DNA from 4 places in the Novosphingobium kaempferiae genome. Region 2 is predicted to be linked to each of the others. Evidence: riboswitches for the same ligand, from Rfam matches in the RefSeq annotation. Region 2 holds a riboswitch; each other region holds the start of a gene.

Region 1 (5,638 bases), 1.1 Mb from region 2:
CGCGCGGGAGACCGGATCGCTCATTTTCGACCGCCAGCGCGATGAGCATCGCCGCGAAGCCGACAGGCGCGAAGAGCCGATGCGCGTATGGTCAAAGGGGCGCTTCGTAGCGAGCTAAGCCGCTGAAAGGCCGAAACGGCGCCGCCTTGAAAAGCGGCGCCGTTCCTGTTCTCACATCTTGACGCGGATACCCGCATAAGCGGATCGGCCGGGGGTGCCGTAAGTCCGTACCACTTCGTAGTGCTCGTCGAACAGGTTTTCGACCCGCCCGTAGATTTCAACGTTGTCGGTCACCGCGAACGCACTGCGCAGTCCGACGACGACATTGCCGCCCACGTACTGGGTGTTGGCCGTATCGTCATAACGACCGCCGCCGACCCTCAGGTCCGCGCCCAGCTTGAGGCCAAGTTCCCAGACCTTGTCGATGCTCGCATACAGGTTGCTCTTCGGCCGACGGGCCAGAAGCGCACCGGTGATCTCGTTCGTGGCGTGGAGATACGTGTAGGCGAGGTTGACGTCGAAGCCCTGCCAGTTCGTCACCTGCATGCCCAGCTCGACGCCCTTGGCGCGCGCGCGACCTACGTTGTAGTAGTTCCAGTTCGCCAGGTCGTAGTCGATCAGGTTGCGGGTCTTGCGGTCGAAATAGGTCAGCGTGAAACGGCCCGTGCCCTCGGCAAACGGCTGCTCAAGCCCGACATCCCAGCTCTTGGAAGTCTCCGGATCGAGCGCCCGGAAGCCTGCGTTGGTGTAGAGCTGGTAGAGCGAGGGCGCCTTGAAACCCTCGCCGTAGCTGGCGCGCAAAACGGGCGCATCGACGCCGGTGCCGATGACCCACGCGCCATTGGCGGCCAGGGTCGTCTTGTGCCCGAAGTCCGAATTGTCGTCGTAACGCACACCGCCGTTCAGGGTGAGCCCGGCAAGCGGATGCAGTGTCAGGTTGCCGAACAGGCTGTCGATGCTGGTCGAGTCCTTCGATCCGTAATTGTCGTCGAACTTCTGCTTCTCGGTCTCGCCGCCGACGAGGATCGAGGCCATCTCGACCGGCGCGAAGCTGATCTGGCCTTCGAACCGCTCGGTGCGGCCATTGGTGGTGTAGGGGCCGAACACCGCGTCATCGGAAATGCGGCGGGTGTCGTTCAGGCCATAGCCGATCCGCGCGTTCAACCGGCCGTCGAGGCCAGCGTAACGCAGGTTCGCATAGCCCAGCGTATCGCGCTTCATGCCCAGGTTGAGCGCATCTGCGCCCGTGTTGTCGTAGTCGTAGTTCGCCTTGGTGTAGAACCCGCCGGCGTCCGCCGACAGTCCCGGCGCGAACTCGATCGAGGCGCGCGCGTTGGCGCTCTTGCTCTCGAAGCCGTCCTTCTCGGTAGCGCCGCGGCGTTCGTTGAAGGCGGAGAAACCGTCGCCTTTCAGCCAGTTTCCGCCCAGCGTCAGGCCCACCGGGCCGACCAGACCGGCCGCAGAGACGCTCGCCTGCCTGCGGTCGCGCCAGCCGTATTCGGCCTGGCCGCGCGCGGTCCATTCCTCGGTCGGTCGGGCGGTGATGAAGTTGATGACGCCGCCGATGGCGCGGCTGCCCCACAGCACGCCCGAGGATCCGCGCACGACCTCGACGCGGTCGAACTGGCGGATGGGCAGCGCGCCGAAATCGAAGCCGCCGCCGACGTCGCCGGGGTCGTTGATGCGCACGCCGTCGATCAGGACGAGGCTCTGCGCGTTCTCCGCACCGCGCACGAAGACGCTGGAAGGCTGGCCGAAACCGCCGGACTGGACGGTCGAAACGCCGGGAATGCGGGACAGAACGTCGGTTGCGGTGGTCGCCTGGACGCGCTCGATCTCGTCGCGGGTGACGACGCTGACGGACTGGCCTACCTGCGTGATCGGGGTCGGCTCGCGAGTGGCGGTGACGACGATCTGCTCGTCCGCCTCCGCCATCGCAGGCGTGCTCAGCACAAACGCGGAACTCAACAAAAACAGATACTTCATAGCACTTCCTCCGAACCTTGAACGTCTTTGCCGTTCGTGGCGGAGGCGTGCGCGTCTTCCTTCCGACGCGTCACACTCGCTGCATCCGGAACACCCCGTCCGGCTGCGGAACGACCGTCAACGGGCAGGTCTCCTGGCTCCCGGATCGTCGGCCCGCCTTCGCCTTCCCGGCCCGCTTTTCGCGGAGCCAGTGGCTTGGTGGAGGGGGCCTCCCCGGTCACAGTTGCGGGGGCAGCGCCGGCATTCGCAGCCGACTTCCCTCTTAGGCCCTTGCGGGCAACCCATGACGTGAAGGCGCGGATAACCGCGGCTTTCGGGCTTGGCAAGCGCCGCCGCGACTCACCCAATTTCTTAAGTCATTAGGCGTAGAGGGCGTTGCTGTGCCGCAACGGGACGGCCGCGAAAGACGCCGTGCGCCGCAGGAAAAGGCGGGTTACGGCGATCTTGCACAGATGCACTGAAAGGAACCTAGTGGCGCCTGAACCCTCCCCTGCCGGAACCGACGCCGCATTGGCGCGCCCGGTGGATTCGGGAGAGGAGCACTTCGAGCGTCCCCGCGATTTCGTCGCCCGCTACCCGCGCCGTTCGCGCGGCGTCGGCCATCGACCCGTCGTGCTTCGCCGCCGCTGGACCTTCGGCGTGACCGCGCTCGCCGCCGTCGCGCTGCCCGCCTTCGCCGCGCCCGAGGGATGGGACAGCTTCGCCATCGCCGACGCCACGCAGGCCGAAAGCGGGCCGCTGCCCATGCCGTTCGAGCAGAGCGGCGCCAGTTTTCCCGGATCGGCCTTCTACTACCTCGACACCGAGGTCCGCCCGCTTCAGGTCGGCGAGGGCATCCGTTCCGACGCCGACGACAGCGTGTCCGGCCCGCTCCCCACCGCGCGGCCGCTCTATGTCGACAATTCCGGCGTCGACCGTACCCGCGCGCTCCAGTGCATGACCGCCGCGATCTATTACGAAGCGGCGAGCGAGCCCGACGCCGGGCAGCGCGCGGTGGCACAGGTCGTGCTCAACCGCGTCGCGCACCCTGCCTATCCCAAGACCGTGTGCGGCGTGGTCTATCAGGGCTCGGAGCGATCGACCGGCTGCCAGTTCTCGTTCACCTGCGACGGATCGCTTGCCCGCCACCCGCAGCGCATGTTCTGGGAGCGGGCGGAGAACGTCGCCCGCGCGGCGCTGGCCGGGTACGTCTATGCGCCGGTCGGCCTCGCCACGCATTACCATACCGTCCAGGTGAATCCCTACTGGGCACCGAGCCTGCAGTACCTGAGCACCATCGGCGCGCACCGCTTTTACGCATTCCGGGGCGCAGCTGGCAGCGCGGCGACGTTCCGCTTCGCCTACCTCGGCGGCGAGCCGCTTGCCGCACCGCACCGTCACGACGACAGCGCCGACACCGCCGCTGCTGCCGCCGCGCTCGATCCGCTGGCGGTGCAGCGCGCCTTCGGCCTCGCCCAGCCCGCCAAGGCGGAGCCTGCCGCCGCGCAACCGGTCGCCGCGGCCACGCCCGCCCCCGCCTACTCCACCGAAGTGCAGGCGCGCGGCGGGGAAGCGCTCTACAAGGCGCAGAACCTCCCCGGATCTCAGGGGATCAAGGCCGAGTACGCCAACTCCGGCCGCTGGATCGCCAGCCCCTCGAACTGAACTCCCCCCGCTCGATAACCTAAATCGATTGCAGCGGAACACCCACGGGGTTCTCCCTAAGGGGTATCGTCAAGACTTGGGAAACCAAGTCCTTGCATGATGGCTTAGTGCCTTCCGGGCTAGACGGTCTATCCGTCGACATCAGATACTAAAGAGAGATCCCGCGCCCATGACCATCCGCTTCGCCGCCGCCATGAACGGGACGATGCCGGCCATTGCCGGAGTGCTCTGCACCGGCGCCCCTCTCGACGCCGCCAACGACAACGCTGCTCGCACGCGGCCCATGCTCTGCGCCGTATCGAACAGCCCGAACATCGCAATGGATGCCGGGATCGCCGAGGCACTCATGCACTTCGCCCGTCACGGCCTTTCGGCCGCCGACCGCGCGCGCATCGAGGCCGAAGCCGCCCATGAGCGCGGCGACGTGCCCGCGCGCACGCGCTGGCTGGGGATCTGCGGCCATCTCGACCGCCGCATGGCCGTCGCCGTGGCGCACCGCCTTCGCGGCTGAGGGCCGGGGCGGGTCGCTGCCCAACCTTTAATTACTCCCCCTATAGACGTCATCCCCGCCGAGGCGGGGATCCAACTCATGCCTGCTCGATAGGCACCCTCGGGAGATGGGTTCCCGCCTTCGCGGGAATGACGAGTAGGGATACGAGGCAAGCGGCACCACGGCAGAGCGGGTGCGCTTCGCCCCCTCGTCATTGCGAGCGGGGAAGCCGCGCGGCAATCCTGCGCGGCGCGGGCTGCGCTGGATTGCTTCGCTTCGCTCGCAATGACGACAAGGGATAGGCGATGACGAGATGGGCGGGCTGATCGCAATGGGACGAGCCGAGGAGGCCTATCCACCGGCCGATCCGCCGTCGCCGTTTCCCACTCCCCACATCCACCCCACCCGGATTCGCCGACCCAGACCGTGCTCGCGTTCCGACGAGTCGCACACAAGGGACTTGCGCCCGTCACAAGGGCGACCGATACCTTCGAATGACCGCGCCGGACCTTTCGAAACATTGCCGACAGGTGAACAAAGCGGCTAATTTCCGCCAATTTACCTAGCCTGTTGCAATTGCGAACTATTATCAAATAAAAGAGGGCCGAATAGACCCTTTGGCGGTTGCAATGGCCTGCCAAGGGGCGTAGGGCCGCGTTCGCAAACACCGGCACCTGCCATTTGCGGGATTAGCGCAGGCCGCCTTGAAGTCCGGAAAATCCCGCCCTCGGGAAGGACACGAACGGATCATGGCTCGTAAGAAGATTGCCCTTATCGGCGCCGGCAACATCGGCGGCACGCTGGCCCACCTCGCGGCGCAGAAGGAACTGGGCGACATCGTCCTGTTCGACGTCGCCGAAGGTCTCCCGCAGGGCAAGGCTCTCGACCTCTCGCAGTGCGGCCCGGTCGAAGGCTTCGACGCCAGCATCACCGGCACCAACGACTATGCCGACATCGCCGGCGCCGACGTCATCATCGTCACCGCCGGTGTCGCCCGCAAGCCCGGCATGAGCCGCGACGACCTGCTCGGCATCAACCTCAAGGTGATGAAGTCGGTCGGCGAAGGCATCGCCGCCAACGCACCCGACGCTTTCGTGATCTGCATCACCAACCCGCTCGACGCGATGGTCTGGGCGCTGCGTGAATTCTCAGGGCTCCCGCACAACAAGGTCGTCGGCATGGCCGGCGTTCTGGACTCGGCGCGCTTCTCGACCTTCCTCGCCTGGGAATTCGGCGTCTCGATCCGCGACGTGAACACCTTCGTGCTCGGCGGCCACGGCGACACCATGGTGCCGGTCGTGCAGTACTCGACCGTCAACGGCATCCCGGTTCCGGACCTCATCAAGCAGGGCCGCACCACCCAGGAAAAGATCGACGCGATCGTGCAGCGCACCCGTTCGGGCGGCGGCGAGATCGTCGGCCTGCTCAAGACCGGCTCGGCGTTCTACGCGCCTGCCGCCTCGGGCATTGCCATGGCCGAAGCCTACCTCAACGACCAGAAGCGCATCCTGCCCGTCG
Region 2 (5,638 bases):
CTGCTGGCCTACGGCATCGTCGCGCCGATGGCGGGCCGTCTCAAGCAGGTGCTGGAAGCCGACGAGCAGATCTTCCACGCGGTGAAGCAGGTCATCATCGCCAGCCTCCACGGCTGGCCGCAACCGCTGGTGGTCGAAAGCGCACGCTCGGGCCTCGGTCATGCGTTCCGGCCCAGCCTGTCCGACCTGCTCGACGCGATGCGCGGCAAGTAGCCTATGGCGAAGAAGCCCGAAGAGCCGGTCCGGCCGATCATCGTCAAGAAAGTGACCGTCGTCGCGGGCGGTCACCACGGAGGCGCGTGGAAGGTCGCCTATGCGGACTTCGTGACCGCGATGATGGCGTTCTTCCTGCTGCTGTGGATCCTCGGCGCCACGACCGAGAAGCAGAGGAAGGGCATCGCCGACTACTTCTCGCCCACGCTGGTCAAGAACCTCAAGTCCGGGTCGGGATCCGGCACCGGCCTGCTCGGCGGCACGTCGCTGACCGCGCAGGACAAGCTGCCGCATCCCGGCGGCAGCGGCAACAAGGCGATCACCGTGCCGCGCGATGCCACCGGCGGCCCCAAGGAAGGCGCCAAGCGCACCCGCGCGGCGGTGGAAAGGAAGCTCGCCTCTACCGAACGCCTGCGCAAGCTGGCCCGGCAGGTGCGCATGGTCGACACCACCGAGGGCATCCGCATCGACCTGGTGGACGACGCCAATTTCTCGATGTTCCGCATGGGCACCACGGTGCTGACCGGCGAGGCGAGCGACCTTCTCGAAGCGCTGGGGCAGGCGCTGGAGGATTCCAACGGCGGCCTGACCGTGCGCGGCCATACCGACGCGCTGCCCTACCGACCGGGCACCGTGGGCAACAACTGGTCGCTTTCCGCCGGCCGCGCCGAGGCGACCCGTCAGGCCCTGATGCGCGACGGCATCGCCGAAGACCGCTTCCGCCGCATCGAGGGCGTGGCGGACCGCGAACTGCTCATCCCCGGCGATCCGCATGACCCGCGGAACCGGCGGATTTCGATCACGCTGATGGATTGAGGGGGGCGCTCTCCTCCCAAAACACCCCGTCGCCCCTGCGCAGGCAGCGGCCCATCCCAGCCTTGCTGCCTCACGGTGAGCAAGGCGTCGTGGCGAAAGACCTGATGGGCCCCTGCCTCCGCAGAGGCGACGGGAGTGGAGGGCAGAATGCCGTCATCCCGGCGCAGATCGGGACCGCTGGCCGTCTTTAGGCGGTGCCTCGCCGATGGGGCTTCGACAAGCTCAGCCTGAGCGGAAAATAGAGATTTCCGTCATTGCGAGCGTAGCGAAACAATCCAGCGTTACGCGCTACTGCTGGATTGCTTCGCTACGCTCGCAATGACGAAAGTGGGTGCTCCCGCTCAGGCTGAGCTTGTCGAAGCCCCCGGCGGAACAACGGCAGGTCGGCTGTTCACAGCCAGCGGTCCCGGATCGCGCCCGGGACGACGAACAAGAATGCGCCCCGGCGATCCCCCCTTGCTTGCCTGATCCCGCAGCCCACCCCACCCTCCCCGCCAAAAGGGGAGAGAGCACGCCATGCCATTCACCGGCCCGGTCGAGGACCGCCTCGCCATCCGCGAGTTGTACGGCACTTACGCCGACGCCAGCTGGCGCGGGGACCGGGCGCTGTGGCTCTCCACCTTCGCGCCTGAGGGCCGCTGGACCAGCCACCTGTTCGATGCCGAGGGCCACGCCGCGCTGGCGGAAACGTGGGACGGGTTGTGGAAGGACTGGAGCGCGGTCGCCTTCCTTGCCGAGATCGGCTCGATTGAGATCGCGGGCCATGCCGCTGCCGTGCGCAGCTATGCCCGCGAAGTCGTGCAGACGCATGAAGGCGCGGTGTTCAAGCTTTGCGGCCGCTACGAGGATGCGCTGGTGCGCATCGACGGAGAATGGAAGTTCGCCCGCCGCGACTACACCCTCACCATCGGCGAGTTCCCCGCATGACCGCCTTCTCCGGCCCGACGGAGGACCGCGCCGCCATCCGCGAACTGATGGAAACTTACGCCGACGCCGCATCGCGCATCGACAAGGCGCAGTGGCTCGATTGCTGGACGCCCGACGCCATCTGGACCACCATCCATGCCGAAGTGCGGGGCCATGAAGCCCTGTCGCGGACATGGGACGACCTGTTCACGACGATGGACGCGATGGTCTTCTTCGCCATGCCCGGTGCCATCCACGTCGCGGGCGACACCGCGAGCGCGCGCTGCCACGTCCGCGAGATCGCGCGGATCGAGGGCAAGGTGATGAAGTTCGCCGCCCGCTATGACGACGAACTGGTCCGCCACGAAGGTCGCTGGCGCTTCGCCCGGCGCACCTATGCGATGAACATCGCCGAATAGCCCCTCTTGCCGCCGCGCGTTCCCCGGCCTACGAACGCCTCCGTCAGGGTTCCGTTCGGAGCCCTGGCGACAGATCGCGCCGGTGTCCCGCAAGGGGCTTAATAGGGAACGCGGTGAGAGGGGTTCCCCCTCGAATCCGGGGCTGTCCCTGCAACTGTAAGTGGCGAGCGCGATGCATAGGCCGGCGACCGAAGGGGGACGCCGGCAGCCACTGGGCCGGACGCTGCGACATGCGAGGCCCGGGAAGGCCATGCATCAAGCGATGACCCATGAGCCAGGAGACCTGCCGGCGTCTGGTCGCTCTTGCCGTGGCCCAGGGGTTGGCCAAGGCACGGAACACTCCGTCTGAGCGACGCATGTGCGGCGGGGGCCGCACCGGCAGGCGATGCCGGGCGCTGACCGGCGTCCGTCCGGCATCAATCCGCCGAGTCGCGCAAGGGGTTCCCGGGCGCGGCAGGCTCCCCGTCAGGATCGCTGACGCCGACGGGGATATGACACTTGGCTTCCCGATATTCTTCGCCCGCGCCGACACGCGGCGCTGCTTCCCTGAAGAGCCGCATCGGCGTGCTCTTCGCCGCGCTCGTCGCGGCCAACCTGCTGGCATGGGGCTGGGCCTTCAGCCTGTTCCACGCCAACCCGGTGATGCTCGGCACCGCGCTGCTCGCCTGGAGCCTCGGCCTGCGCCACGCGGTCGACGCCGATCACATCGCCGCGATCGACAACGTCACGCGCAAGCTCATGCAGGAGGGCCAGCGCCCGATCACCGTGGGGCTGTGGTTCGCGGTGGGCCACTCCGCCATCGTCCTGATCGCGGCAACCACCATCGCGCTCGCCGCCAGCACGCTCGACGATTTCGAGGCGTTCGGCCGCTCGGGCGGGGTGATCGCGACGGTGATATCCGCGACGTTCCTCTTCGTCATCGCCATCATGAACCTCGCGATCCTGCGCGGTGTCTGGCAGCGCTTCCAGCAGGTGCGGCGCGGCGGGACGTATGTGGAGGAAGACCTCGACATGCTGCTTGCGGGGCGCGGCCTCATCGCACGCATCCTGCGCCCCGTCTTCCGGCTGGTGCACCATGCATGGCACATGGCCCCGCTCGGCTTCCTGTTCGGGCTGGGATTCGACACCGCCACCGAAGTCGCCATCCTCGGCCTGTCGGGCGCGCATGCAGCGGACGGCATCTCGCTGGGAGCGGTCTTGGTGTTCCCGGTGCTGTTCGCGGTAGGCATGGCGCTGGTCGACACCGCCGACGGCGTCATCATGCTGGGCGCCTACGAATGGGCCTTCGTGAAGCCGCTGCGCAAGCTCTACTACAACATCGTCATTACCGCGATCTCGGCCATGGTGGCGCTGGTGATCGGATCGATCCAGACGGCGGCGCTGCTGTCCGAGAAGTTCGGACTGGAAGGCGGCGTCTGGTCCGGCGCTAGCGCACTGTCCGAGCATTTCAACACGCTCGGCTTCCTCATCATCGGGCTGTTCGTGGTGTGCTGGCTGGTGAGTTGGGCAATCTGGCGCTGGGGCGGGCTCGATGCGGTCGAAGTGCGCAGCGAGGGGTAGCTCCTCCCCGGGACGGGGTGGTGGATGGGCACGCGGCGGATCACCCGACCTTGCGGCGCGCGCCCGAGAAGGTGCTGTCCTTGGAGCGCACGCGATCCCGATGGTGCCCCTCCACCATGCTTCGCATGGTCCCCCTCCCCCGGTGGGGGAGGAATGCAAAAAGCCCGGCGGCCATGGGTAGCCGCCGGGCTTTCCGGGCCTTCCGGGGGACGGGAGGCTCTATGCTGCTGTCCGGCTCAGTCTCTTAGCGCAGCAGCGAGAGGACGTTCTGCTGGCTCTGGTTGGCCTGAGCGAGCATGGCGGTGGAGGCCTGCGAGAGGATCTGCGCCTTGGCCATCTGCGTGGTCTCGGACGAATAGTCCGCGTCCTCGATGCGGCTGCGGGCGTCCGACAGGTTGGTGACCGTGTTGGTCAGGGTGTTGATCGCCGATTCGAGGCGGTTCTGGCCGGCGCCGAGCGAGGCGCGGGTAGCGTTCACGTCGGTCAGCGCGGCGTCGACGTTAGTGAGCGTGGTCGCGGCGAGCGCGGCCGTCGTCACGTCGAGCGCGGTCGCCGAAACCTTGGTGCCGTCGATCGCCTTGGAGGTCAACACGACCTGCTGGCCGCCCTGCGAGTGAGCGAAACCGTCGCAGGGCGAATCTGGGCGCTGACGTCCGGAAAGTCCTGCCGCACGCGCCCGTTGCCGAGGTTCAGCGTGCGTATGTCCTGCACCAGTGCCACGTCGCTGTTGTAGATGGTGATCGACAGGTCGCCCTGTGTATTCGGCGTCGTGGGGAGGGGAGCTTCCTGTGCCGCCAGCGAGACGGAAACAGACGCGAGCAAGGCCGCCCAGCCAGAGTACCTCTTACGCATCGACTTCCCCCTTCGTCTTCGCATAGTGTCGAAGCCGGATTGAAAAGACCAGTACGCGAACAGGATTTCAGAACAAATTCAACGAAGCAAATAGTCCGGTGCCGGCTAAGGTCCGGTGAGAACTGACAGGAGCGATGGGTTTTGGCAGTCAGATCGGTAAAAATCGGGCGTTGCAGCGCCGCGCTTTTGCTTGCGCTTTCACCCTTGCAGTCCGCCGTCGCGCAGTCCTCACCCTCAGCATCGGTGCCTGCGCAATCCGAGGCAATGTCGCCGGCGGGTGAATACGTGCATTCCGAAATGGAGCTGGTGGCGGGTATCCGGCTCAACGAAGACGGAACGTTCGAATATGGTCTGACGGTCGGCTCGCTTGATGAACGGGCGAAAGGGCGCTGGGTGCAGGCTGGCGGCCACATCGAACTGACTAGCGACCCGCGCCCCGTTGCGCCGACGATAACAGCCGGGCGCGTCGACGTCGCTCCGGGCGAGCCCTTTGCGTTCAGAGTTGTGGCTCCGAACGGTGCCGACGTGCCGGGCGTCGATTTCCGGATCGATTTCGACAGCGGGGAGTCCTTGCAGGATTACACAAATGGCAGCGCGTGGCAGCTTCCTGCGGACGAAACGCGTGTCCCGCGTTTCGTGACCTTCGCGATGCCAGGCTATCGGCTGCGCTCCGAACGATTGCCTCTCGATGCGCGGGCAGGGACCGTCGCGACGTTCGACCTGATCCCCAACGATTTCGGGGTTGCCGACCTGACCGGAGTGGTCGCGGACATTTCGACGGACGGGCTGACCCTGCATCGACCGGAAGGCACGATGCGTTTTCGCAGGTCGTCCGTGGCGCCGGATTAGCCGGTCCGCGCCGCCGCGCTCAG
Region 3 (5,638 bases), 2.3 Mb from region 2:
CTGGACTACGAGCTGGAAATGGGCGTCTGGATCGGCACCGGCAACGAGTTGGGTTCCCCCGTGCCCATCGCCGATGCTGCGCAGCATATCGCGGGATTCTGCCTCCTCAACGACTGGTCCGCGCGCGATGTGCAGGGCTGGGAGTACCAGCCGCTCGGACCGTTCCTGTCCAAGAACTTCCACTCGACGATCTCGCCCTGGGTGGTGACGCCCGAGGCGCTGGCCCCGTTCCGTGTCGCACAGCCGGAACGTCCGGAGGGCGACCCGCAGCCCCTCCCCTACCTCTCGGACGCGGACGACCGGGCCCATGGCGCGCTGGGCGTGACACTGGAAGTCTGGCTCTCGACGCAGGCCATGCGCGATGCGGGCCTGCCGCCACATCGTCTCAGCACCGGACCGGCGACGAACATGTACTGGACCGTCAACCAGATGGTCGCGCATCATGCCTCGAACGGCTGCAACCTCAACACCGGCGACCTGCTCGGCACCGGCACGATTTCAGCGCCCGTGCGCGAAGGCTACGGCAGCCTGATGGAGTTGTCCGAAGGCGGAAAGTCGCCGCTGTCCCTGCCGAGCGGCGAGACGCGCACGTTCCTTGAGGACGGCGACGAGATCGTCATCACCGCCACCGCATCCGCCCCTGGCCGTGCGACCATCGGCTTCGGCGAATGCCAGGCGAGGATCCTGCCGGCGCGGTAAGCGCGCCAGCTTACTCCAGCGCTTTCAGCAAGTCCGCATGGAAGCGCTGGGGCGCCTGTACCTGGGGGCTATGGCCGTATTCCGGGTAGGCGATCAGCTTCGATCCCGGAATGCGCGCCGCCGCCTCGCGCGCCAGCTTGGGATAATTGCCGAGGATCGCGCGCAGCACCGGGTCGGCGCGGTTCTTGCCGAGCGCGGTGTTGTCCTTCTCGCCGATCATCAGCACGGTCGGCACGGCGATGCGCCCGATCTCGTGGATCACCGGCTGGTTGAACACCATGTCCGAGGTCAGCGCCTGGTTCCACGCCACGATGGCGCCGTCCTGGCCAGCATACATCGACGCGAGCATATCGACCCAGCGGTCGTAGTCGCTGCGCCATTGTCCGGCATAGTAAGTACTCTGCTGGTAGGCCTTGATGCTCTCTCGGGTGGTCCTCAGTTCTCCCGCATAGAGCCTGTCCACCGTGGTGTTGGGCACGCCCTTGGCGCGCCAGTCCTCAAGCCCCAGCGGGTTGACCAGCACCAGCTTCGACACGTCCCCCGGATACTGCAGCGCATAGCGCATCGCCAGCATCCCACCCATCGAGTGGCCGACGATCACCGGCTTCTCGACCTTCAGCCGGGTGAGCAGTTCATGCGTGTTCGCCGCCAGCGTGTGCAGCCCGTACTGGTAGCGATCCGGCTTGCTGGACTTGCAGAAGCCAACCTGATCGGGCGCGATCACGCGGTATCCCGCGCCGGTCAGCGCCTTGATCGTCGTATCCCAGGTAACCGCGCAGAAGTTCTTGCCATGCAGCAGCACCGCCGTGCGCCCGTTCGCCTTCGCAGTCGGCATCACGTCGAGATAGGCCATCTCCAGCGTCTCGTTCTGGCTGGTGAAGCCGAAGCGCTGCACCGGGCGGCCATAGGAGAAGTCGGCCAGCATCGGATCGGCGCTGGCGGGAACCGAGAAGCTGGACGCTATCGCCAGAGCAATAACCGGGGCAACGGAACGGCGGGCAGGCAAAACGGCATCTCCTTCAAAAGCTTGACGGTGCAATGTTCGCAGGCGCGAAGGGTTGCCGCAACAGGGCACTTGCGCGTCCCCCTACGCCCCGGTATCCGCCGTGAAGACCGGGCGCGAGCCCGGACGAAGATCGCGCCGGTGCCCCGCAAGGGGCTTAAAAGGGAAGGCGGTGGGAACGGTTCGCCGTTCGAATCCGCAGCTGTCCCTGCAACTGTAAGCGGTGAGCGCGATGCACATCGCTTCCCCCACACTCCGCGGGGAAGCAGCCACTGAGGCCGGACGCTGCGACATGCGAGGCTTCGGGAAGGCCGTGCATCGATGCGTTGACCCGCGAGCCAGGAGACCTGCCTGCGTCTGGTCGCTCTTGCTTTGGTCCAGGGGATGGCCGGGGCACGGTTCACCGTCTGAGCGACGACACGCATGCGGCTTCGGGGCCGCAGCGAGCATGGTCGTCGGGCGTCTTCGCGCCTGTCCGTCGCCCCTGCCCGCGCCGTCGTCTGCCCGACGGTACGCCCCGCCGCGACACGTCGCCGGCGCGGGAGAAGAGCCTTGAGCAAAGTACCCACCACCGTCATCACCGGCTTCCTCGGCGCCGGCAAGACCACGCTGATCCGCCACCTTCTGCAGAACGCCAAGGGCCGCCGCCTCGCGCTCGTCATCAACGAGTTCGGCGACGTCGGCGTCGACGGCGAACTGGTGAAGGGCTGCAACGACGAAGCCTGCCCCGAGGACGATATCCTCGAACTGGCCAACGGCTGCATCTGCTGCACCGTCGCCGACGACTTCCTGCCGACCATGCAGAAGCTGCTCGATCGCGAAACGCCGCCCGACCACATCATCATCGAGACCTCCGGCCTCGCCCTGCCCAAGCCGCTGGTCAAGGCGTTCCAGTGGCCCGACATCCGCACCCGCGCGACGGTGGACGGCGTTGTCGCGCTGATCGACGCCGATGCCGTCGCCGCCGGTCGCTTCGCCACGGACGAGGAAGCGCTCGCCGCCGCTCGCGCCGCCGATCCCAACCTCGACCACGACAGCCCGCTGGAGGAGCTGTTCGAGGAACAGCTCGGCTGCGCCGACATGGTCGTGCTCAACAAGACCGACCTCGTCGATGCGGATGTGCTCGCGCAAGTCGAGAAGACCGTCGCCGCCGAGACCCGCTCCGGCGTCAAGATCGTGCGCGCGGACCACGGCGCGGTGGACATCGCCGCGCTGCTCGGCATCGTCGCGGCGGCGGAGGACGACCTCGACAGCCGCAAGTCGCACATCGACGGCCTCGACGACGATCACGATCATGATGACTTCGACACCTTCATCCTGAACGGCAGCGAAGTGGCCAACCTCGACGCGCTGCTGGCGGGGCTGAAAGACCAGATCGCCGCGCATGACGTGCTGCGCGTGAAGGGCATGGTCGCGCTGGCGGGCAAGCCCAGCCGCCTCGTCGTGCAGGCCGTCGGCCCGCGCATCCAGCACTTCTTCGACCGCGCATGGAAGGCGGAGGAACCGCGCCGCACGCAGCTGGTGGTGATCGGCCAGAAGGGCCTCGACCGCGCTGCCATCGAAGCCGCGCTGGCGGGCGTCCTGGCTTCGGTTCCGGCGTAAACCTGGCCATGCACCCCACGCTTCGTCATTGCGAGCATAGCGAAGCAATCCAAAGCGGTTTGCGCCCCGCTGGATTGCTTCGCGGCTTCGCCACTCGCAATGACGAGCAAAGGGGCGCGCTCTGATGCACCTGCTATCCGCTACCCCGGGCACGATCTCCAACGGCGAGGAGGCGATCGACCTCGACCAGCCGCCGGGCGACATCGTGATCCTGACGGTGGCGGACAGTGAACTTGCCTGCTTCGCCAAGGCGGCGGCGCAACTGCCGGAGGGCGGCCCAAGCGTGCGGCTGGCCAACCTGTTGCAACTGCGGCATCCCTATTCGGTCGATCTCTATGTCGAGAAGGTCATCGCCCACGCCCGGTTCGTCTGCGTGGTGCTGCTCGGCGGCAAGAGCTACTGGCCCTACGGCATCGACGAGATCGCGCTGATCGCCCGCGAGCGCGGCATCGCCTTCGCCGCCATTGCCGACGGGCGCGAGGACGACCCGACACTGACGGTCGCCTCCACCCTCCCCGCCGAGACGGCCGAGCACTTGCGCGATTATCTGCGGCAGGGCGGCAGCGCCAATGCGCTGTCATTCCTGCGCACCGCAGCAAGGCTGATCGGTGAGGATTGCGGCCAGCCCGACGATCCAGTGCCGGTGGCCGACGCGGGGCTCTACCTGCCCGGCGTGGACCGCCCGACGCTGGCCGACCTGCGCGCATCGTGGCAACCGGACGCGCCGGTCGTGCTGCTGGTGTTCTATCGCGCGCTGATGATCGCAGGCACGCTCGACGCGGTGGATGCGATGGTGGCCGCGTTGCAGGCGCGCGGGTTCAACGTCGCCGCCGTCCATGTGCGTGCGCTGCGCGAGCCTTTCGCCATCGACTGGCTCGGCGGCGTCATGGCCGAGATCGCGCCGGATGTCATCGTCAACGCCACCAGCTTTGCCTCCTCGTCCTCGGGAGAACCGCGTGTCGGCGGGGTGCTGGAGCGCGCCGACTGCCCCATCCTGCAAGTCGCCTTCGCGGGCGTGGAGGAAGCCGACTGGCGCAGCGCCGCACGCGGCCTCGGCCCGCGCGACCTTGCTATGAACGTGGCGCTGCCCGAAGTGGACGGCCGCCTGTTCACCCGCGCCGTCGCCTTCAAGGCCGCCGAGCGCTTCGACGACGTGACCAAATGCGGCATCGTCGTCCCCCGCGTCGCGCCGGACCGGGTGGCCTTCGTGGCAGACCTCGCCGCCAACTGGGCGGGCCTGCGCCGCACCGCTCCGGCGGAGCGCAAGGTGGCGCTGGTGCTCGCCAACTATCCCAACCGCGATGGGCGGATCGGCAACGGCGTGGGGCTGGATACACCTGCCAGCGCGGCATCGATCCTGTCCAGCCTCAGCGCTGCGGGCTACGACATCGGCGATGCGCCTACTGACGGACAGGCCCTCATGCGGCTGATGACCGGCGGCGTGACCAACGACCTGACCTCGCTCGACCGTCCGGGCGAGATTTCGCTCACGCTGGCCGATTACGAGTCTGCCTTCGCTCATGTCTCCGAAGCCGCCCGCGCCGCGATGACCGAACGCTGGGGCGCACACTCGGCCGATCCTTTCGTGAAGGACGGCGCGTTCCGCCTGCCGGTCCACCGCTTCGGCAATGTCTGCGTCGCGGTGCAGCCTGCGCGCGGGCACAATATCGACGCCAAGGAAACCTACCACGACCCGGCCCTGCCGCCGCCGCACGCTTACCTCGCGTTCCACGTCTGGCTGGAGCGGCAGTTCGGCGCGCAGGCGCTCGTCCACGTGGGCAAGCACGGCAATCTCGAATGGCTGCCGGGCAAGGCCGTCTCGCTTTCGTCCGAGTGCTTCCCGGAGATCTGCGCCGGGCCGCTGCCGCAGCTCTATCCCTTCATCGTCAACGACCCCGGCGAGGGCACGCAGGCCAAGCGCCGCATCGGCGCGGTGATCGTCGACCACCTGACACCCCCGCTCACCCGTGCGGAAAGCTACGGCCCGCTCAAACACCTCGAAGCGCTGGTGGACGAATACTACCTCGCGGCCGGGATGGACCCGCGCCGTCTGGAGCGGCTGCGGCGCGACATCATCGACCTCGCCCGCTCGCAGGGGCTGGACAAGGATGCCGGGGCGGAAGGCGACGGCGACGATGCGCTGTCCGCCATCGACAACTACCTGTGCGAGCTGAAGGAACTGCAGATCCGCGACGGGCTGCACGTCTTCGGGCAGTCGCCGGAGGGACGGTTGCGGCGCGACCTGCTGGTGGCGCTGGCGCGGACGCCGCGCGGGTATGACGGGCCGGGGCAGGCTTCGCTGTTGCGGGCGATGGCGGAGGATTTCGCGCTGGG
Region 4 (5,638 bases), 150 kb from region 2:
TCGACGCCGTCGATCGGCATGGCCATCGGCAGCAGCCGTACCGCCGCGCCGATCCATGCATAACACAGCGCATAGGCGCCGATGCTCGCCGCCAGCAGGCGAGGGACGATCTCGCGCCAGCCCGGTTCCCGCCTCGCCGCCATCGTCAGAACCGCTGCTCGAACGTCACCGCGACGCTGCGCGGTTCGCCCAGCACCCACTGCGAGGTGGAGTAGCTGTTCTGCACGTAGATCTTGTCGAACACGTTGCGCAGGTTGAGCGTGCCGCTGGTCTTGTCGCCGAAGTCGTAGCGGGCGGATGCATCGACCAGCGTGTACGCCGGAATGCGCCGCGTGTTCGCCGCGTCCGAATAGCGCTCGCCGACGTAGCGAAGCCCGGCGTCGAGGTGCAGCGGCTCTACGGGGCGCCATGACAGCCACAGGTTCGCCGCCTTCTCGGCGACGCCGATGGGCATGTTGCCGTCGCGGCTGACGAGCGTGGTGCCGACGAGTTCGGTAAAGTCGTCGTACTGCGCGTTGAGGATCGTGCCGTTGGCGAGGATGCTGAAGGTCTTCGTCACCGCCAGCCCGAACGAGGCTTCGACGCCGTAGGACGACTGCTGGCCGACCTGCACCGAAATCGTGGGGTCGTTCGCTGAGCGGGTGAGGATCTTCTTCTTGACGATGCGGTAGCCCGACAGCGTGAACTCGCCGCGCCCGTCGAGGAAGGTCGCCTTGAGCCCGGCCTCCCATTGCCGTCCGGTCGACACGTCGAAGCTGGTCTGCGCGAGCGTGGCGGTGAGGAGGGCGGTGACGGGATCGGCGGCGGCGGAGTACTGCGCATAGAGTGAGATGTTGTCGGCCGGGTTGTAGACCAGCCCCGCGCGCCAGCTCGTGCTGGGATAATGCGCGGTATAGTCCGCAGTCGGGTCGAGCGCGTCGTGCCGTTCGGTCTTCGGGCGGTCGTAGCGCAGGCCCGTCACCAGCGAGAGGCGGTCGGAGAACGACAGGCGGCTCTCCCCGAACAACGCCCATTGCTCGACATCGGTCTTGTACTTGTACCGGGTGCCGAACGTACCGTCGAGGAACGTGCCCGGCGTGTAGTCGTAGGGGTCGACGAGGTCGAAGCGGCTGTTGGGCGAACTGTCGGTGCGCAGCAGCGAGCCGGTGTTGTACTCGCCGCCAAGGCTCAGGCGGTGCTCCAGTCCGAACAGGGTATGGTCGAACACCGCGTTGAAGCGGTCGCCCCACTGCTTGGTCTTGTAGAAGATTTCGAGGTAGCTCGACCGCCGGATCTGGTCGCCGGACCAGGCGTAGCCCTCCGCATTGCGCCAGTGCTTGAAGCCGGTGAGGTAGTAGGCGACGTTGGTGATGGTCACGCCCTCGGCGGGTGTCCATTCGGCCTTCGCCTGCGTCCAGGCATCGTCGAAGCGCAGAGAGCGGTCGGCGACGTTGTAGTTTTGCTTGCGGATATCGCGGACCAGCTTTCCGTCGCGCAGCGGCGTGCCGTACCAGATCGTCGGGTCGAGGTCGGCCCGGTCGTGGGTCAGCGTCAGTACGAGGTCGTCGCTGGCCTGGTAGCGCAGTGCCGCCGACAGCGCGAGGCTGCGCGAACGGCCGCGCTCCATCCACCCGTCCGAGCGATTGTGGCTGAGATCGACGCGGTAGGAGAGCCGGTCCCCGATCGGCCCGCCAATGCCGCCTGCCGCGGCGTAAGTGTCGAAGGAGCCGCCGCTGAGGCGCACTTCGCCCTCGAACTCTTCGGTGTTGGGCTTCTTGCGCACGACGTTGATCGCGCCGCCGATGCCGCCTTCGCCGTAGAGCACGGAGGCCGCGCCGCGCAGTACCTCGATACGCTCCGCCATCCACGGGTCGGCGGGGAAGGTCTGCGTCGTGGTCGTGTAGACGCGCATCCCGTCATAGAGCTGCATCACCGAGGTGTAGCCGGTGAACCCGCGCGAACTCAGCGAGTAACCGAAGGCCGAGCTGTTGTTGATGAGGCCGGGCGCGCGTGCGGCGGCGGCAACGACGGTGCGGTCGCCGAGGCTGCGGATCATCTCCTTGGTGATGACGTCGACGCTGGCGGGTGTCTGCATCGGCGTCAGGCCGAGGCGGCTGGAGGCGTCGGCCTGCTGGCCGAGTTGCAGGACGCCGGCCTTGCGTGCGGTGACGACGATGTTCTCGGCGCTGTCCGGCGCGCCTTCATCGGCGGCTTCCTGCGCCTGGGCCGAAGTCGCCGCCATGGCCAGCGCGCAGCACGAAGCGCCCGCACGGATCACGGACGAAAGGAAAGTTCTCGTATTCATGAATGATACCCCCGTTGCGTTTCCCAGTCGAACGGACAGGTTCCCGCGTGAGGGCGATCCCCGCGCGAGTGCAGCGGCGGAATCCGGGCGCGAACGAGCGACCGGCGAAACCCGCCGTTGCGGCCTGGCCGCAAGTTCGTCGCTCAGACGGAGTACACCGTGCCGCGGCCATCCCCTGGACCAAGGCAAGAGCGACCGGACGCTGGCAGGTCTCCTGGCTCGCGGGTCATCGCTCGATGCACGGCCTTCCCAGGCCTCGCAGGAGTTAGCGTCCGGCCCAGTGGCTGCGGCAGGGCACCTTGGCCTGCCGCGATATGCATCGCGCTCACCGCTTACAGTTGCAGGGACAGCCTCGGCTTCGAGGGATGATCCCTCTCACCGCGTTCCCTTTTAAGCTCCTTTCGGAGCACCGGCGCGATCGATGTTGCGATTGGACTCATGTCCGTTCGCAACATCGCGTGCGTTACGTCGCGCGGGGACGTCGTGCAAGCGGATAAAAGGGGGAGGGTGGCCACGCCGGGCCGGGCATCGGCATGGCGTAACGGACCATCGCCCCCGTGCAGGCAGGGGCGATGGATTTTGGGACAAGCGCCGGGATCAGAACCCGAGGTCTTCGATCCCGCCATCGAAGTTGCCGCCCAGCTTGTTGTTGGCGGCGGCCAGCTTCTCGGCCGGAACGCCTGCCAGGTAGCCGTCGATGATGCGCTGGTAGTTGCTGATGAGCCCCTCGACGCGGCTCGACAGGCGCATGAACTCGAACCCGCTGGCGTGCAGGCCCTTCTGCTGGATCGGGATGTTCGAATAGTCCTGCCGCGGGATCGGCGGGAATTCCGCGCTGTCGAACGGGAGCACGATGGGCTCCATGACCGGCTCGGGCTCCTGCCCCTCGGGGAAGAAGGTCAGCGACCAGATTTCGAAGAAGCAGCTTTCCGGGCCGAGCGGGCGGATGCGGTAGGCCGACATCGAGCTGAAGTAGGGCAGCAGGAAGTAGTGCGGGAAAAGGAACTCCACCGCGTTGACCGGGTCCGACTGCGCGACCGAGATGAGGTCCGGGATGGGCTCGCCGCGCTCCTTCAGCTGGGCGCTGACCTGATGCATGACCATGCCCAGCCACATCATCATGGCCTGCCCCTTGTCCTCCGGCAGTCCCTGCGTCGCGTGCTGGAGCGACTTCGCGATCTCCACTTCCTTCTCGTGGAGCATGCCCGCCATGCCTTCGCTGAGCAGTTCCATGTTTTTGATCTGCGCGGCTATGTTCTCCTCGATGGTCAGCGCCGGATCGGCGAGCATCGGGTGGCGGTCCGGGTTTTCCGCCATCGCGTACATCGAATCGTACATGGTCGGCACCGCATGCTGGAGCTGCGGGTGCGTCTGCATGACGTGGTAGCCCTCCATGAAGGCTTCCATCGCGATCTTCCAGTTCGCCGGGAGTACCGTGCCGTAGCACCATTCCGCCTTCAGCTTGTGGAGGTTGTGCGCCTCCAGCCGCTCGGCGACGGGGCCGAGGCTCTCGCGCACCGAGGGGGCATCATGGTCATGGTTGATCCACACGCAGCCGCCGTAGACTTCGGCGCGGCAGGGGATGAGGTTGATGTCGTCCTCGTCCATCTGGCGTTCGGAGAACAGGTACTTGCCGTAGACCAGCGTGTTCTCGCCATCCATGTTCCAGCGCCAGCCGTGGAACGGGCAGACGAAGCCGGACTTCGCGCAGTTGCCGTGCGCGGTCGGGTGCGAGGAGCCGAGCGGCGATCCGCCCGCGAAGGGCACGCCGCGGTGGCGGCAGGCGTTGTGGAATGCCTTCACCCCGGTCTTCGTGCGCACGATGATGACCGACTTGCCGACGTTCTCGTACTCGATCCAGTCGCCGACCTCGGGAATCTGCTCCTCGCGGCAGGCCATCTGCCAGACGTGGGGCCACAGGTGGTCCAGCTCCGCCTGATAGAATTCCGCGTCGTAGTAGCGCTTTACCGGGATGCGTTCGGGATCGTCGATCGGGAACGGCACCGGGCGCAGGCCGCCGTCTGCTGATTTGAGCACTTCCCAATACCTCTCGCTTGTTACTCTCGTTCGTGTTGAACCAGTGTACAGGGCGAGGTGGGAGAGGCAATCGCTGCGGGGCTGCCGGTGATCGCAGGCGCGGTAATTGGGGTTGATCGGGAGGGCACATGTTCCTCCCCGAGCTTGCTCGGGGAGGGGGACCGCCGCGAAGCGGTGGTGGAGGGGGAGAGTTCAGGAAATTCCCCCTCCGTCAGTCACTACGTGACTGCCACCTCCCCGAGACAAGCTCGGGGAGGAATTATCAAGCCGGCTTCACGAAGCTGTCGAGCACGCGCTTGTTGCCGGCCTGCTCGAACTCGATCTCCAGCTTGTTGCCTTCCTGCGCGATCACCGCGCCGTAGCCGAACTTCTCGTGGAAGACGCGCGCGCCCACGGCGATGTCGGTGCGTGGCTTGGCGGCGAAGCTGGCGGCGCTGCGGGTGCTTTCGACCACGCGCTTTGGCGTGGCGTCGTATTCCTTAGCCGCCGCGCGCTGCCAGCCCGGGCCGCGCGTGATGGTGCGGGCTGGCTGCATGCGGGCGACGTCGGCGAAGGGATCGGTATGCTCCGACCACTGCGCGCGCCACAGCGAGGCGCCGCCGGACAGCGTGGTCTCGCTGTCGACATGCTCCTCGGGCAGTTCGGCGATGAAGCGCGAGGGGATGGAACTGGTCCACTGGCCGTAGATGCGCCGGTTGGCGGCGTGCAGGATCGTGCACTTGCGCCGCGCCCGCGTGATCGCGACGTAGGCGAGGCGGCGCTCTTCCTCCAGGCTGGCGAGCCCGCCTTCGCCGAGCGCGCGCTGCGAGGGGAACACGCCTTCCTCCCAGCCGGGCAGGAACACGTTGTCGAATTCCAGCCCCTTGGCGGCGTGCATGGTCATGATCGTGACCTTCTCCTCGTCCGCCGCATTCTCGTTGTCCATGACGAGGCTGACGTGTTCGAGGAAGTCGCCGAGGCTGTCGTATTCCTCCATGGCGCGGGCGAGTTCGGCGATATTTTCCAGCCGTCCGTTGGCCTCGGCGGTCTTCTCCGCCTGCAGCGCGTCGGTGTAGCCGCATTCGTCCATGACGGTGCGCAGCAGGTCGGCGGGGCCTTCGGTGGCCGACAGGTCGCGCCAGCGCGCGAAGTCGCGCATCAGGGCGAGGAAGGTGTTGCGCGCGCGGGCGGGAAGTTCGTCGGTATCGGCGATCTCGATCGCGGCGTTCGACAGCGGGATGCCGCGATTGCGCGCCAGCCGGTGCAGCGCCTCCAGCGCCTTGGCGCCGAGGCCGCGCTTGGGGGCGTTGTAGATGCGTTCGAACGCGAGGTCGTCGG

Evidence for each region. Region 2 has a riboswitch for cobalamin ahead of LO787_RS25940 (HoxN/HupN/NixA family nickel/cobalt transporter). Riboswitches for the same ligand answer to the same signal wherever they lie in the genome.
Region 1: linked by a shared signal. The riboswitch ahead of LO787_RS04980 (TonB-dependent receptor domain-containing protein) and the one ahead of LO787_RS25940 (HoxN/HupN/NixA family nickel/cobalt transporter) in region 2 are both predicted to bind cobalamin.
Region 3: linked by a shared signal. The riboswitch ahead of cobW (cobalamin biosynthesis protein CobW) and the one ahead of LO787_RS25940 (HoxN/HupN/NixA family nickel/cobalt transporter) in region 2 are both predicted to bind cobalamin.
Region 4: linked by a shared signal. The riboswitch ahead of LO787_RS00640 (TonB-dependent receptor) and the one ahead of LO787_RS25940 (HoxN/HupN/NixA family nickel/cobalt transporter) in region 2 are both predicted to bind cobalamin.

What each region holds. Positions count from the first base shown of each region.
Region 1 is NZ_CP089301.1:1,078,767-1,084,404, forward strand. Features, by position in the region: gene LO787_RS04975 (hypothetical protein) at 1-118, shown strand, start outside; gene LO787_RS04980 (TonB-dependent receptor domain-containing protein) at 172-1,968, opposite strand; cobalamin riboswitch at 2,093-2,286, opposite strand; gene LO787_RS04985 (cell wall hydrolase) at 2,458-3,630, shown strand; gene LO787_RS04990 (hypothetical protein) at 3,800-4,141, shown strand; gene mdh (malate dehydrogenase) at 4,870-5,638, shown strand, end outside.
Region 2 is NZ_CP089301.1:5,671,195-5,676,832, reverse strand. Features, by position in the region: gene motA (flagellar motor stator protein MotA) at 1-213, shown strand, start outside; gene LO787_RS25955 (flagellar motor protein MotB) at 217-1,029, shown strand; gene LO787_RS25950 (nuclear transport factor 2 family protein) at 1,546-1,956, shown strand; gene LO787_RS25945 (nuclear transport factor 2 family protein) at 1,953-2,354, shown strand; cobalamin riboswitch at 2,418-2,659, shown strand; gene LO787_RS25940 (HoxN/HupN/NixA family nickel/cobalt transporter) at 2,853-3,914, shown strand; gene LO787_RS25935 (flagellin) at 4,159-4,506, opposite strand; gene LO787_RS25930 (hypothetical protein) at 4,500-4,766, opposite strand; gene LO787_RS25925 (hypothetical protein) at 4,908-5,615, shown strand.
Region 3 is NZ_CP089301.1:3,376,205-3,381,842, reverse strand. Features, by position in the region: gene fahA (fumarylacetoacetase) at 1-699, shown strand, start outside; gene LO787_RS15350 (alpha/beta fold hydrolase) at 710-1,705, opposite strand; cobalamin riboswitch at 1,825-2,071, shown strand; gene cobW (cobalamin biosynthesis protein CobW) at 2,255-3,304, shown strand; gene cobN (cobaltochelatase subunit CobN) at 3,429-5,638, shown strand, end outside.
Region 4 is NZ_CP089301.1:124,138-129,775, reverse strand. Features, by position in the region: gene LO787_RS00645 (hypothetical protein) at 1-143, opposite strand, end outside; gene LO787_RS00640 (TonB-dependent receptor) at 146-2,284, opposite strand; cobalamin riboswitch at 2,472-2,711, opposite strand; gene LO787_RS00635 (aromatic ring-hydroxylating oxygenase subunit alpha) at 2,882-4,321, opposite strand; gene LO787_RS00630 (ATP-dependent helicase) at 4,584-5,638, opposite strand, start outside.